2 regions of the Colwellia meonggei genome follow, and region 2 is predicted to be linked to the other one. Evidence: riboswitches for the same ligand, from Rfam matches in the RefSeq annotation. Region 2 holds a riboswitch; the other holds the start of a gene.
The links. Region 2 has a riboswitch for lysine ahead of dapA (4-hydroxy-tetrahydrodipicolinate synthase). Riboswitches for the same ligand answer to the same signal wherever they lie in the genome.
Positions count from the first base shown of each region.

Region 1: it holds a riboswitch for lysine, as region 2 does, so the genes downstream of both, lysC (lysine-sensitive aspartokinase 3) here and dapA (4-hydroxy-tetrahydrodipicolinate synthase) in region 2, are expected to answer to the same signal.

Region 1 covers NZ_BAAJLZ010000005.1:137,643-145,596, reverse strand. The annotation lists gene lysC (lysine-sensitive aspartokinase 3) at 1-1,337, opposite strand, end outside; lysine riboswitch at 1,602-1,793, opposite strand; gene AC27E9_RS13480 (ElyC/SanA/YdcF family protein) at 2,080-2,832, shown strand; gene AC27E9_RS13475 (Nif3-like dinuclear metal center hexameric protein) at 2,923-3,681, opposite strand; gene AC27E9_RS13470 (methyltransferase domain-containing protein) at 3,747-4,499, opposite strand; gene gloB (hydroxyacylglutathione hydrolase) at 4,559-5,368, shown strand; gene AC27E9_RS13460 (LysM peptidoglycan-binding domain-containing protein) at 5,448-7,100, shown strand; gene AC27E9_RS13455 (hypothetical protein) at 7,185-7,954, opposite strand, start outside.
Region 2 covers NZ_BAAJLZ010000001.1:411,335-419,288, reverse strand. The annotation lists gene AC27E9_RS01930 (PLP-dependent decarboxylase) at 1-79, opposite strand, end outside; gene AC27E9_RS01925 (2,3,4,5-tetrahydropyridine-2,6-dicarboxylate N-succinyltransferase) at 89-838, opposite strand; gene dapA (4-hydroxy-tetrahydrodipicolinate synthase) at 835-1,800, opposite strand; lysine riboswitch at 1,880-2,076, opposite strand; gene AC27E9_RS01915 (DsbA family protein) at 2,195-3,469, opposite strand; gene AC27E9_RS01910 (methyltransferase) at 3,653-4,702, shown strand; gene AC27E9_RS01905 (sensor histidine kinase) at 4,786-6,399, shown strand; gene arcA (two-component system response regulator ArcA) at 6,603-7,307, shown strand; gene AC27E9_RS01895 (Hpt domain-containing protein) at 7,380-7,760, opposite strand.

The DNA of each region.
Region 1 (7,954 bases), on a different contig from region 2:
TGGTTAGCATCTTCTTCTGGTACTAAAAAACATAAATTATGTTCACTGGCACCATGGCAAATCATACGAATGTTAAACTCATTTACTTTATCGAAAATACTACTGCCAACACCCTTTGTGCCATGAATTTTATTCCCGATCACCGCTATTAAACTTAAACCATGCTCTACTGACACCTCACACAATTGCTCTAATTCCTCAACAACTGCCTTTGTTAATAAGGCTTGAGTAGAACCGAGTGGATTATCAAACGTTAACGCGACACTAATTTCACTGGTAGTGATTAAATCAACACTGAGTTGATGCTTAGCTAATACTGTGAACACTTTCGCCAAAAAGCCACTGGCATGCAACATTTCAGGACTTTTTACGGTAACAAGTGTTTGTTCACGACGAAGTGCAATTGAGCGATATGTTGGATTAGAATCAACTTGGCGTTGTATTCGGGTACCACCCGCATCAGGCTCTTTGCTTGAACCGACAAAAACTGGGATATCTTGGCGCATCGCCGGAATAAGTGTTGCTGGATGCAATATTTTTGCACCGAAGGTTGCCATTTCAGCAGCTTCGCCAAAGCTAATTTCATTAATAGAACGGGCTTGTTCAGTAATACGAGGATCCGTTGTGAAAATACCGACAACGTCTGTCCAAATACTTAAATTATTTGCTTTAATTGCTTCCGCCAATAATGCGGCGCTGTAATCAGAGCCACCACGACCTAGAGTTGTGGTTTCGCCCTGTTCATTACTGCCGATAAAGCCTTGAGTAACTACAACCTTGTTAACCAATTGCGGTGCAAGCATTTCTTGTGCGGCAATTGCTAACTGCGTTAAATTAACCTGCGCTTTACCAAATAAATTATCGGTTTTCATTACCTGCCTAACATCAAAGTAACGACCATTAACACCAGTGCTTTGCAATACTTGCGCAAAAATACGCGAACTAAACTGTTCACCAAAACTGAGTATTTCATCACTGTTTTGTAAACTATAATCAATCGCCTGTTGCTGCGCACATAGCGCAAGGGCTTTTAGAAGTTCATTTATCTCAGTATCTAATTCATGTCGTTCTGCTAAGTGTTCAGTAATAGCAAATTGAATTCTACCTATATCAGCAAGTATATCGGCGCGTTCTTTTTCTGGAACATTTTCTTGGCTAAGCCTAACTAAATGGTTTGTAACACCTGCGCTTGCAGAAACAACAACTAAACGATTACCATCGTCCTTTTTAATGATTTCAGCACAACGCAGCATTGCTTGATAATCGGCAACACTAGTACCACCGAATTTTGAGACAGTAATTTCATTGATACTTGCTTGGTTTAACACGGCAGACATGCAAGTTCTCCATGACGGTGAGATTGAATGAATATAAACCCAAGACTAGCTTGAGAGTTTTTTACAGATACTGATACTGATACGACAGAAATGCCGCATTTGTTTAGTCGACGAGATTCTAACATAAAAATTCTCCCTAATAGCTTATCAAGCAGTAATTTAATTAAATAAAATGACTGAAATAAACTAATAAAATACAGGAAGAGCATGACTGAGCGTAGAGAGAATAACAGTTATTAAAAATGATTATTCACGTGATACTTTTCAGCCAGAAGCTCTCCACCCAAATCTAAAAAGCTTCTGCTTTCTAGCGGTGACAGCCCTAGGGATTCAGCCCTAGTGACCGAACGCGATATTCCACCCATACCAACGTTCTCGGCAATTGTCCCCATTAATAACTGTCAACGGATGTGGACCTCATGTTACCTACCTGGCAATTGCACCTCTTCTGGTGTGTAAAACAAAAAATTTACCGTTCAACCGCATCATATAAGTATGGATACCAATATGAGTTGAGTAAAAGTTCTAATTTACAACAACGCTATTAAAACCCATTTAATTATTAAGGTCAATAGACTTTTAGATGTCTAAAGAAGAAATTTAATAACACTAGGTATTTGACTAATTTAAAAACCTAAATGTTGCTTTTATGCAATTAATATTAAAAATGATTAACTGAAAAATTCATTAACTTGTTATCATTTATGAGGAAGTTCTTACATGGTAAAGTATTGGAAAATTTATGGATTTGTTTCTTTTAAAAAAAATAGTCGCGTGGTCATTAATGCCACTTAGTATTATTGTTATATTATTACTTATTGCGATTTTGTTTTACCGCAAAAAACCAGGTTTGAGTTTTAAAGCATTACTTTTTGCCACCCTACTCTTAATTCTAACAACTTTACCACCAGTGTCAGATTCGCTGATGGCGCCATTGGAAGATAATTACCAAGCATTTACCCGCAGCGTCGTACCTATTGACTATATAGTTGTGTTGGGTTGTGCTCATACTACCGTTCATAGTTTACCTGCTACCAGCCAGCTGAATTCATGTTCACTTGAACGTTTAGTTGAAGCCATTCGAATTTTCCGTATTCATCCTGAGGCACAAATAATTACCTCAGGTTATGCGGACAATGATGAAAGCTCAAACGCTAATAAAGTCAAACAAGCTGCTATACTGTTAGGTGTGCCGGCAAATAAAATATTAACTGAAAACTTCCCACAAGATACCGAAGAAGAGGCGGAATTAATTGCCCCGCGAGTACACAATAAAAATGTTGTTTTAGTGACAAATGCCGCACATCTGCCACGTGCAATGAGATATTTTCAAATGCATGGAGTGAATGCCATTCCTGCACCTGCAAGCCCTTGGGTGAAAGAAAGTGCCAATAAAAATTGGCAATATTATTTACCCAGCGCTCGAAAGCTACAGCAAACCACGCGAGTTTGGTACGAAACCTTAGGGCAAATTGTTCAGTGGTTTAAAAACTAAAAATATAATTAGCTATAACAACAGGTCCTTAATTGGCTACTTCAATTAAAGACCTGTTTCATAATAAATCGCTGAAAAAGTATTGAATCTTTAAGCTGGGTTATCAATATCAATAAATTTAGCTGCAACTGGCAAGTTTTCATTAAAATGTTTTGCTAACGCTTTTGCGCCATAACGCTCAGTTGCGTGATGACCAGCACAATAAAAGTGAATATCCATTTCTCGAGCAACATGAGTGGTCTGCTCAGAAACTTCACCGCTGATAAATGCGTCAATACCTTGTTCAGCAGCTAGTTCTATATAACCTTGACCACCACCACTGCACCAAGCCACCGTTTTAATTACCTTGTTTGATGGCGCAGCAATATGCATACATGTGCGTTCAAGTTGCTCACTAATGCGCTGCTGTAATGCCTCACCTGATAATTCAGTGCTAAAACCTCCGCGAACAGGAACACTTAGCTCATTACCCACTTCAAGAGGTGCTACATTGTCAATTGAAAACAATTCCGCTAGTTGCGCGTTGTTACCTAGAGTCGGATGAATATCTAACGGTAGATGGTAAGCAAAAAGGTTAATATCATTTTCAAGCAAGGCCTTTATACGTTGATGTTTCATGCCTCGAATAACATAACTTTCATTTTTCCAGAAAAAACCATGATGCACGACTAAGGCATCAGCTTTTTCAGCGATAGCTTGCTCTATTAAAGCTTGTGTTGCTGTAACCCCAGTGATCACTTTTTTAATGTTATCACTGCCTTGAATTTGCAAACCATTCGGACAAAAATCTTTAATTTGATTTGGTTTTAATAAATTATTGAGATAACTCTCAAATTCATGACGTTGCATGTATTTTTCACCTGTTTATAACTTGATAAGTATTAAATGTATTGTTAATAAATTTATTAAAAATACTACTTATGTTTTTGTTTTCTAGAAGAGTTCATACTTGGTACTTTAACCGGTTCAAAACGCGGCCTAAGCTGCCACTTAGCTTTAATGGGTGTTAATGGTAACACGCGTTTTTTCGCAACAATAATATAAACAGAGCCAAAGCTTGGGAAATAATGTTCGGCTAGTTTTCGCCATTGCTCACTTACTATGCCATCACTTTGTGGCTTTGAAAGCGAAGAGTGCAACACTCTGTGATCTAGCTGAATTTCATATCCCATTAAGTGCAACCAATCTTTAACACGCATTGGCGAAAACAATCGCTCATTCCAAGGTGTTTTCTTACGGCGATAGGGAATAAATTTATTTACACCAACTAAACTAAAGGGGTTAAATCCTGTGATCACTACGTAACCATTTGGTATTAATACTCTATTTGCCTCTCGTACAACATGGTGTGGGTCAAGCGAAAACTCTAAGGCATGTGCCAAAACACAAACATCAACGCTATGCTCTAACAAAGGTAGATCATCAATTTCTGCCACTATACTTGCGGCATTAACCTTATTTGTTAATGTTAACTGATGTTTAATTGGGCTTGAATCACTATTAAGTTCTCCACTTAATGCTCCAATTTTTAACAAGTGATAGCCGAAAAATTTTGGCCACCACGGCGTTAACGTTTGTTCTATATTTTTAGCGATTAATTCACCGTTTGGCAGTGCTTGCCATGACTCAGGCAAATCAGGGTGCCGAATAGCAAGTGCCGGTTTCATAGTTTAAACTTGTAAAAAAGTCAGTATAATCATACCTTCAGTATACTCAGGAGCTAGCCATGCTGCAAAGCCAAACCACATCGAATATGCAAGTTTCAATGATTAAAGCCTTTTCTGACAATTATATTTGGGCAATATCATCGGTTAGCAATAATGCATTAGCAATTGTAGACCCTGGAGACGCTGATGTTTGTATTACCTTTATCGAAGAAAATCAAAAGCAGCTTACAGCAATATTAATTACTCATCATCACCCTGATCACATTGGCGGCATTAAAAAATTAGTTCAGTATTGTCAAGATAACGGATGGCCGCTGACGATATATGGTCCGGAGAACGAAAACATTCCCCACTGTGATATAAAATTGAATGAGAACTCAACAGTTGAACTCGCCGACTTAGCTATAACATTTTCCATTATTGATTTGCCTGGCCATACAAGCGGTCATATCGCTTATTTAGTCCAAGATAATTTATTTTGTGGCGACACCTTATTTTCTGGCGGCTGCGGTCGATTATTTGAAGGTACTCCAGAGCAAATGCTATCGTCATTAGGTAAATTAGCGGCACTACCTGAAAAAACTCATATTTACTGCGCTCATGAATATACTAAAGCTAATTTAGATTTCGCACTTACTGTTGAACCGTGTAATAGTGAATTAGTTTATTACTATAATCAGGTACTCAATAAACGCGCACAAGATATTGCAACCATTCCTAGTTCAATTCTTCAAGAAAAAAAGATCAACCCGTTTCTACGCTGTCATCGTGAGAGCTTAATGGCTAGTGCTAGTGAGTTTAGTGGCGAGACAATTAACGATGCACTTTCGGCTTTTACCGTTATCAGAGCGTGGAAAGACAATTTCTAGTAGAATTTTCGGATGCAAATCTTGAATATAACGGTTAAATAAGTGACACTGACCGCAAGTAAATCTAAATAGACCTTTCATGAAGTATATATCGTTATCAGCTGCAGTCACCCTTATCTTATCTGGCTGCCAATTACCTTTAAGTCAATCGACATCAGAAAACCCAGAAACAAACCAAACAGCGCAGTTTCCTAGCAACATTGCCTCAGTTAATGATATTAACCAAGCACTGTTAGTAGATGAGGCCATTGATGTTATTCACCCAGTTGCCGATGTAAGTGTTGATTTAGGAAACGATAAACCAGAAAACTATTTAGCTGATGATGTCTGGCAAAGAATTCGAAGCCAGTTAAATTTTAACGTGCCAGAAAATCGCCGTATAAAAAGCCAACGTGATTGGTTTGTTAAACATCCAGCCTATTTAACTCGTGTCGCCAAACGTGCTGAGCCATTCTTGTTCTATATTGTTAAAGAACTGGAAGCGAACAATATGCCACTAGAAATTGCTTTATTGCCTATTGTTGAAAGTGCCTTTGATCCTTTCGCTTATTCTCACGGTAGAGCGTCAGGTATGTGGCAATTTGTGCCTGGCACTGGCAAACGTTTTGGTATGAAACAAAATTGGTGGTACGACGGTAGACGTGACGTTGTTGCCTCAACTCAAGGAGCAATTAAATATTTAAAGTATTTAAATAAGTTTTTTGATGGTGATTGGATGCTTGCCCTCGCCGCCTATAACTCAGGTGAAGGCCGAGTGCGACGTGCGGTTAACAATAATAAAAAGAAAAATAAGCCAACTGATTTTTGGTCACTTGATTTACCAAAAGAAACACGTGCTTATGTCCCTAAATTATTAGCTCTCGCAGATATCGTAAAACGTAGTGATGAATTAAAAGTTAAGTTACACAAAATAGATAATGAAGCGGTACTTAGCCAAGTTGATATTGGCTCACAACTTGATTTAGCCAAAGCTGCCGAACTTTCTGACCTGTCCCTATCACAGTTACAACGCTTAAATCCCGGCTTTAACCGCTGGGCAACGGATCCTGATGGACCACATTATTTATTATTACCAAACCATAAAGTGGCAGCATTTAACGAAAAACTAGCTAAGCTCTCGAACAACGATCGTTTAGCTTGGCAACGCTATAAAATTAAAAATGGTGATAGTTTAGGTAAAATAGCGAAAAAATTTAATACTGAAATTGCCTTAATAAAACAAATTAACAAAGTTAAAGGCACGCAAATAAGAGCGGGAAAATTTCTACTTATTCCTGTCGCTACCGCGTCATTAGACAGTTATATTTTATCTCAAGATCAGCGCCTAGCTAAAACACAAAATCGTCAATTGGCTGGTGAAAAACGTGTTCATATAGTCAAATCTGGCGATACCCTTTGGGATTTGAGTCGTAGTTATAATGTTTCAACCCGCAGTATTGCCAAGTGGAATGGTATGGCGCCAAGAGACACTATTAAACCAGGACAAAAGCTGGTTATTTGGCAGAAAAAATCAATTAAAAGCTTAGCTAATAGCCAATCTACACCTAATGAACAAGCAATAATGAGGAATATTAACTACCGTGTTCGTAAAGGTGACTCTTTTGCACGAATAGCTGATAAGTTTAATGTCACAATTCGAGATATTGAGCGTTGGAATAGCTTAAGTCGTAATAAATACCTGCAACCAGGGCAAATGTTAAAGCTCTCAGTTGATGTTACCAATAATATTTAACGATTAAATCTTTCATTTATCTAATAAAAAAGCGCTAATTAAATTAGCGCTTTTTTTATTAGTACCGACGGGTTATTTAACCGACTATAGCTTAGCAACCCCTTGCGTAATAATGTTTTTAGTTTGATTAACAATGTCCATTAATTCTTGCTGATCAAAAGATTTAATTCTCGGTGTGTGAATATGCCCTACTGGTAACAACGGATTATATTTATCTCGTAAAAAGATACTACGATAGGAAATCTCATTTGAAAGATAACCTCCACCCGAACCACTTACTGATGTTTGCTTAACAATACTTGCTAGCGACTGAGCAGCAAAAGTTTTCGGCTTTGATACTGTACTTACATTGCGATTATCGTTTACTTTATATTTACCAGCACCTTTTTGCATTGCCGTAACTGGTAAACTAAATTCAACAAATTCAGCACCGTCCAGTTCTCTTTCTTTTAATAATGGTAACAAAGGGTTTTGTTTTGATGCACCAGTATAGGCATTTAAGTTATCAGGGGCCTTGGCACTTCGTCGCAGTGCAGGGTATCGTTCTAAATCAAAGTTTTCTCTTCCCATGCTAACGGTAATGACCATATCGACATCTTTACCTGCTATATAAGGCGTTAAAAGCTCTTCTATCATACCTTGATCAAAATCAGCAAAGCGCACAGGAACAATTAACACTTCTACCTCTGCTGTTTTTCCGTCGATACTTAACACCAAATCATCTAGTGATAATGCTGCAACACCCGATGGGTTACTTTGTTCAATATGACGATCTAGAAAAAACGGATCAAATCCAGTTATTAGAATTTTCTTTTGAGTATTTTTATCAAACTTTATATCGGATTGACCACGCG
Region 2 (7,954 bases):
GTCGATCGTTAATGTTAATTGTGACATCAGACGTGTTTTTTGAGCTGATATTAGCCTTGGTATTAGAGAGTGCTGTCATGAGAAACCTTTAACGTAATACTGATTCAAGTTCTAAAGCCGCATCACTTTTTTCATCACGGTATTTCACAATCAAGGCACAAGCCATATTAAGCCCCTGCTTTTCTGCCCAACCACCTGAAATAGGGCGAGTACCTGGAACAACAACGGCATTTTCTGGAATATCAGCACCTTTTTCTAACATCTCATTATTCACACAATCGTATACTGGTACTGACGCTGATAGCGAAACGCCTGGCGCTAGCACAGCACCTTTTTTCACCACAATACCCTCAACGATAATTACGCCAGCACTGAGAAAGGCATTATCTTCAATAATCACCGGGCTAGCACCAATAGGCTCGAGCACACCACCAATTTGCACGGCCGCTGAGACATGAACATTTTTGCCAATTTGCGCACAAGAGCCGATTAACGCATGGCTATCAATCATAGTACCGCTGTCAACAAAGGCGCCCACATTGATATAGGCAGGTGGCATAATTATCACACCAGGCGCAACATAGGCACCACGGCGAACAGAAGATCCTCCAGGTACCATACGTACATTGTCGCTTACAGAAAACTCACGCGCTGGTAAATTATGCTTATCAACAAAACCACGATAAATACCGTCAAACTCAGTATTATCACCGGCTTTAAATGCCGATAGTATTGCTTGTTTTACTTCAGTATTTGCCTGCCAATGACCACAATTATTTTGCTCTGCTGCGCGTACATTTCCGGATTCTAATGCTGTTAAAGTTTGTTGCCAGGTCATTGGTTTACTTCTCTTAAAATAGTTGTTGATGGTAGTGAGGTTGATGAACAATCTGCTGTTAATAGCCATTGTTGAATTTGCTGGTGAAAGCTTTGCAAACCATGATTAGCTGGCAGTTCATCAGCACATAACGGTAAACGCAATGTCGCTGAATCAATCATGCCGACTTCGGCCATTAAAGCTTTTACAGGAATTGGGCTTGTCACTTGAAATAACGCGGCAATAGCATTGTGCCACAAAGGAAAAACATCAGTGCATGTTTGCGCTAGTGCTGAAGCCGTATAGCGTTGCGTTGCTTCTGGCCAGACATTAGCACAAACGGACACTAACCCTTTCACACCAGCATTAGCAAGATATGGCATCATGGCATCTTCGCCGCTATACAATTCAAGCTCTGGACAGTGTTGGCGATAGCTTAATAGGGTTTGTAAATCGCCACTGGCTTCTTTAAGTGCCCAACAGTTTTGATGATATTGCAGTGTTTGCAAAGCAGACATGGCAATTTCAACACCACTTCTTGACGGCACGTTGTATAACATACAAGGCAAATTGGCTGCATCGAGCAAAGCTTGGAACCAAGCAGTTTGCCCTACAGGGCCTGGCTTAGCATAAACAGGACTACCTAAGAGATAGGCGTCAACCGCCAATGAGTTACATTGCTCTATCCAGGAAAGTTGTGCGGCTAAGTTACAACCGCCAACCGCAACCATAATTGGTACATTTAGTGTTAAAGCCGTTACATGTTTAACAATAGCAAGCTGCTCTTCGCTAGTGAGGGCGATACCTTCACCTGTACTACCAAGCAGTAAAATGCCATTTTGCGCATCACTTTGTCGGTTAGCAAGACGCGTTAGGCTGACAAAGTCAATGGCACCACAACTTAGCAATGGCGTAACCAAAGCAGTCCACACAACAGGTTGTTGGTAGTTAGGAGGTTGATTAGTTTGTATTATTTGATTCATTTCTCTCGAACTCGTTTCGTTCGGAGAACTCATAGGCGATTGCAAAAGCCAAATTCAAGAGCTGAATCTGGCTTTTGCAAAGGCCAGAAGCTCTCCACCCAATAGGTGACAGTTGCAAGGATTCAACCTAGCACTCGCATATTATGCTTAGTGACTACAACCGATAATTGCATTATCAAAAATACAATTACCTCGGCATTTTCCCCCCTCATTATTGCTCTCTAGAGTTTGATCTCTTCACAATAACTACCTGGTAAACGCTCCTCTTCTGGCCCTTCATCGTTGCTCTAGTCAATCATTAACTAAAGCAACTGGAATAAGGGACTAAATTATTAAACCATTTAAATATAAGCTGCGTCAATAGACGTCTATATGGATATAGTAAAATTAACACTTAATTTATTGATAAATTTAATTTTATTTCTTTTTCTAAATATTTCAGTCGGTCTTGTCCCCAGTAACTACTGTTATTCATTTTGAAGCAAGGTACCCCCCAAAACTCTAGCGCGGTTAACTCCCGTTGATTGCTATCTGCCCATTGCTGCCAGTCATGCTCAGCTTGGTAAGCTTGAGCTTGCTGAAAGTCTAAAGTTAAATCATTAAGTATGCGCTCAATGTTATCAGCAACTGACAAATCAATATTTTCTACATACACAGCACGAAAGCACGCCAACATATATTCAGCGCCCTTACCCTGTTCTTCAGCCCAAGCAAACATACGGTAACAGTTAATAACACCTGCACCTAAAGGATCAACAAAGCCATTGAATTCAATACCTAGTTTCTTAGCTTCTCGCAACGCATCTAAATAGATATATTTTTGCTTAGCAATAGGAATTGACGCTCCTCGCATTAGCAAAGGTAAAACAGGTTTAATAACCAATTCAAGTTGATAGCGTTGAGCTAATGCAAGAGCTTGTACAAAGCCAAGATACGAATAAGGGCTACGTAGCGAAAGAAAAATTTCTAATTTACTTGAAGCAATATTAACTGTAGATACCGCTTTGATATTGTTGGTTTTGACACTAATTTGTGACTGGTAAATAAGATTATCGGCAGTGATTTCGTTGCTTATATCAGATAGTAGGCCAAATTCACTTAAAGCCTGCTCAAAATGATACAGACGATCAACACCAGCAAACCAGTCACCAGCAAAGTAAATTGTTGCGGCACTGTAGTGGCCTTTATCCTCGAGTCGAGCCTGATTCTTAACCTGGTGAGTAATCGTTGGTGTCGAGGTTTGAAAATAGGTTTTAAATTCATTGCACCAAGTTTTTAAAAAAACCCGCTCTGCATTCTCGATACTATTACCATATAGTTGCCATTCTTGTTGACCAGTGGAAAGTTGTAGTAAAGATGGCGACTTAGTAATGTTTATCAGTTGGTACTGCTGGGCAATTAAATTGGCGTCAGCAATTGCCCAACGACGATGAAGAGCTGGCGAGATTGTCACGCCTGGCAAAGCTCCCCAAATAAAGAAAACGGTAAATTTAATATCATAACGAGCCTGCAAACGCACTAACATTTGCACCAACATAAAGCTGTGTGGATCATTTAAAGCTAAATAAACTTCAGCCTTAGGCTGTTGTCGAAAAAAGCGCACAAATGAAAAGTAACGAAAAGCGATTAACTTCTGCCGAATTTGACTGTGTAGCCACTTTATCTTCAAGCGGAATATCATTTTGTTAAAAATAGCCAACTCCTTTGGGACTATTAATGGCGAGATATTTAAATTCGCGTAGAATAGCCAACATTATGACATAGTCAGCATAATTTCTGCGCACTTTTGTTACATATTCAGTACAAATAAAACGCAACGAGATATAAATTTAGCAGTATTACAGGTAACTTCATGGCAACAAGCAATATAAGTCAATTATTAGAGCGTAACCTTAACGAACTTTCCGCAACCTCACCGTTATTTGTAAACCTAACTGATGACAGCTTTATTGGCCAGTACCTGCAACAGCATAGCAAAGCAAAAGTTACTTGTTATCATACTAACTTTGCTGACTATCAGCTAAGCAATGCCATCACAGATGAACGTGTTAAAAGCCACTTTTGTGCCCAATACCAAACAGATTTAAGACACGATTTAGTGATCATGAAATTTCCAAAAAGCAAGGCTGAATATGGCTTTACTTTAGCTATGTTGGCAGGTGTTGTTAGCGATGATGCCACAATAATTATCGTCGGCGAAAACAAGGGAGGTGTAAAATCAGCCGATAAATTGGCGAAAAAATATTTACTTTTTTGTAATAAAGTTGACGCAGCGAGACATTGCTTGTTGTATATTGGCCGTTTCAAAACAGATATTCCTGCATTTAAACTCGAAGACTTTTACCACTATTACCATATATCTATAGGCCAACAAGCTCTTAAAATTGCCGCATTACCCGGCGTATTCAGCCAAAATAAACTTGATGTCGGTACCGAGGTATTACTAGAAAACTTACCGGAAAAAATTTCAGGAAAAGTATTAGATTTTGGTTGCGGTGCTGGTGTTATTGCCGCTTATATCGGCACTTTGCATCCGGACACTAATCTTAGCTTAGTTGACGTTAGCGCCTTAGCATTACAGTCAGCTGAAACAACATTAACCATCAATCAACTTAACGGTACGTTTCTCGCGTCAAATAGCTTATCAAATGTTACTGAAAAATATGACGTTGTTATTTCTAATCCGCCTTTTCATCAAGGAGTAAAAACCCATTATGCCGCAACAGAGCAATTCTTAAGTAATATTAAACAGCACCTAACGGCTAACGGCGCTATCACTATCGTCGCCAATAGTTTTTTAAAGTACCCGCCAATTATGGAAAAAACTATAGGCGCAACCAAAACTTTAGTGGTAAAAAAAGGTTTTGCTATATATCAGTGCCTTATCAAAGCTAAAAATTAGCACGAGTGGCATAAAGCCATTGTTGAATGTGCTAAGGTTTTCTACAATCATATTATCGATAACATAACTTGAGCTGAATTTTTATGCCGACAACAAAGCGCATTTGGTCAATTCGCAGAATATTTCTGCTATCAATTATTGGCTTTGTTATTCTCATTAGTATTATCAACCTCGCTATTATTTCTCAGCAATATAGCTCAAGTTATAATAACTTAGCCGCTACACACATTAAATATTGGGCAAATGAAGTAGCTGATGAAAGCAAAAATTTTCTACTCGACACAGATAGACAAGCATTAAAAGACAGCTTAACAATTGCCCACCAAATACCAAACTTAAACTACTTGCATATATACCAGCGTAATACCCAGAACAACCAATTAGAGTTATTTTACAGCTATAAACGTAGTGAACGTCGTGCTGCTATTTCTGAAAAATCAAATGAAATTAATAACCTGCTAGAACCGAGATTTAAAGAAAACTACCTTGAATATATGCACCCCATCACTATAGATGAACAGGTAATTGGCTTTGTTTACATTCAAAATAGTAAAGAACACATCACGCTAATTACTGATAAATTATTAACCACTAGCGTACTGATTATTTTTATTGTTTTACTCATCGCAATTTTTATCGTATTGCAGTTAGAGCGTTATATTTCAGCTCCCTTTGCGACTTTAGTTAACACAGTACAAGTTGCCGCTCGACAAAAGAATTTTCAACAAAAGTGCCTGGCAATGCCTTATCGAGAAGCAGATATTTTGGCACGTAATATCAATATTTTGTTCTCTCGCATGGAAAAACATATTGCACAATTAGATGCAGCTGAGCAGCAAAGTATTGAGCACTCACATGAGCTCGAAGACAAAATCAACAAACGTACCGCAGCGCTAAAAGAGTCTAATCAAGAATTACTGTCTACGCTAGAAAAGCTGCACCAGTTTCAGGACCAGCTAGTGGAAAGTGAAAAAATGGCATCACTAGGCGATATGGTTGCCGGCGTTGCCCATGAAGTTAATACCCCGATAGGTTTAGGCGTAACGGCATCAACATTATTAGCTGATAGAATTGACGAGATCACCGCGGCTTTTGAAGACAAAACTTTAAAATCAAGTCAATTGAAAAAGTTTTTGCATGAAGGTGGTGAGAATATCGCCATTATTTATCGTAACCTAAATCGGGCGGCAAATTTAATTTCAAGTTTTAAAAAAGTTGCCGTTGACCAATCCAGTGAGGAAGTTCGCCAATTTAATGTTAAAGAGTTGTTTTCTGAAGTGTTGCTCACCTTAAGGCCACAACTGCAAAATCTTCCATATAAAATTGATATTGACTGTCCTACGGAATTGTCTATAGCCAGTAAACCTGGACCCATTAACCAAATTTTAATTAATTTAATTATGAATTCAGTTATTCACGGCTTTGAGGGCAAAGACGATGGCAAGATTTCTATCACAGTAATGCCACTCAGTAACCAACTCAATATTCTTTTTCAAGACAATGGAATTGGTGTTGATGAAACAATAAAAAATAAAGTATTTGAACCTTTTACCACTACCAAGCGTGGGGAAGGCGGTAGTGGCCTTGGTCTGCATTTAGTCTATAACTTAGTCACTCAAGCATTAGGTGGTACCATAATATTAAACAGTGTTTTAGGTGAAGGGGTAAGCATAGAAATAAATTTTCCCATTAACTAAATCTTTGATCTGAGCGGAACAATTATTGCGCTAATTACTTTACAATAACTTAACAATGGCGAGTGAAGATTGTGTTTTTTTACCAGCTTCTATACCATTAAGTAATATTTATAATTCTTGTAATCATCTATAATTACAAGAGCCTAATTATTAGCTGCCAACTATTAATTGACAAATAAACGACATACTACTGGACACTTAACATGCAAAAACCACACATTCTTATCGTAGAAGATGAAGACGTAACGCGCTTTAATCTACGAAATCTATTTGAAGCTGAAGGCTATCATGTGTCAGAAGCAATAGATGGTGACAGCATGGACCGCGAATTACAAAACAATGCCATTAATTTGGTAATTATGGATATAAATTTACCAGGTAAAAACGGCTTACTTTTAGCACGAGAATTAACCAATAATAATGATTTAGCGTTAATCTTCCTTACTGGCCGCGACAGCGATATTGATAAAATTTTAGGTTTGGAAATTGGTGCAGATGACTATCTGACTAAACCATTTAACCCGCGAGAGTTAACTATTCGTGCGCGTAATATTTTAAATCGCATGTCTAATTCTAAAGCTGAATCAAATGATGCCATTATTAGCTTTAACCAATGGACTCTCGACGGTAACTCGAGAAAAATGACTTCACCTGACAACAAAGAGATTTCTATACCTCGTGGTGAATATCGTGCATTGCGGTTATTAATTGCCAATGCAGGACAAATCGTTTCCCGCCAGCAACTAATTAAAGAAATGACAGGTCGTGATTTACGTTCTAACGATAGAACTGTTGATGTAACTATTCGTCGTCTACGTAAACACTTTGAATCGGTTGAGGACGCGCCAGAATTAATTAACACCATTCATGGTGAAGGTTACCGCTTTATTGGTAGTGTTGACTCGTAATAAATCTTGGTAAGCAAAAGACCAAACAAAAAAAGCAAGTTAAGTTATTAACTTGCTTTTTTGTTATAAAGTTTACTGACTCGACAACCATTGTTTAAATGCGTCAATAGCTTGTTGATTTAACAATGTTAATGTTTTTAGATGTGCCGCTTTAATAGGCCAATCTTGAGTTGATTTTTCAATAGCGATAAGTTTTTCGCGAACTTGAGATAAGCCTGCACTCGCAGCTGAACCTTTCATTTTATGACATTGCTCTTGCCAATCTTTTTGGTCTGTTTTTACTATAGCGTTATCAATATCGCTTAAATATACTTGAGACTGCTGCTGATATAAATCCAACATTTGTGCCAATACATCAATATCTAAAGCTTCTAAATAGCCGTCAAGTAACGCTATATCTAAGTGCTGAATTGTCCCCATAAAATCCCCTTTGCGATTTTGATGTTGTTCCATTTGATAATAATGCTATTTTCCCTCTATTATCATCATAATACAATCTGAACATTTACCAAATGTTCTAAGCTACGCGCCAGTGTAAAAGAAAATATCATATTCTTGATCAATATCATTATCGCAATGACAAACATTGCTTTTAGTGGGTGGATGGTTCAAAATAGCCGCCCTTTTTAAGGTCACTGCATTATATG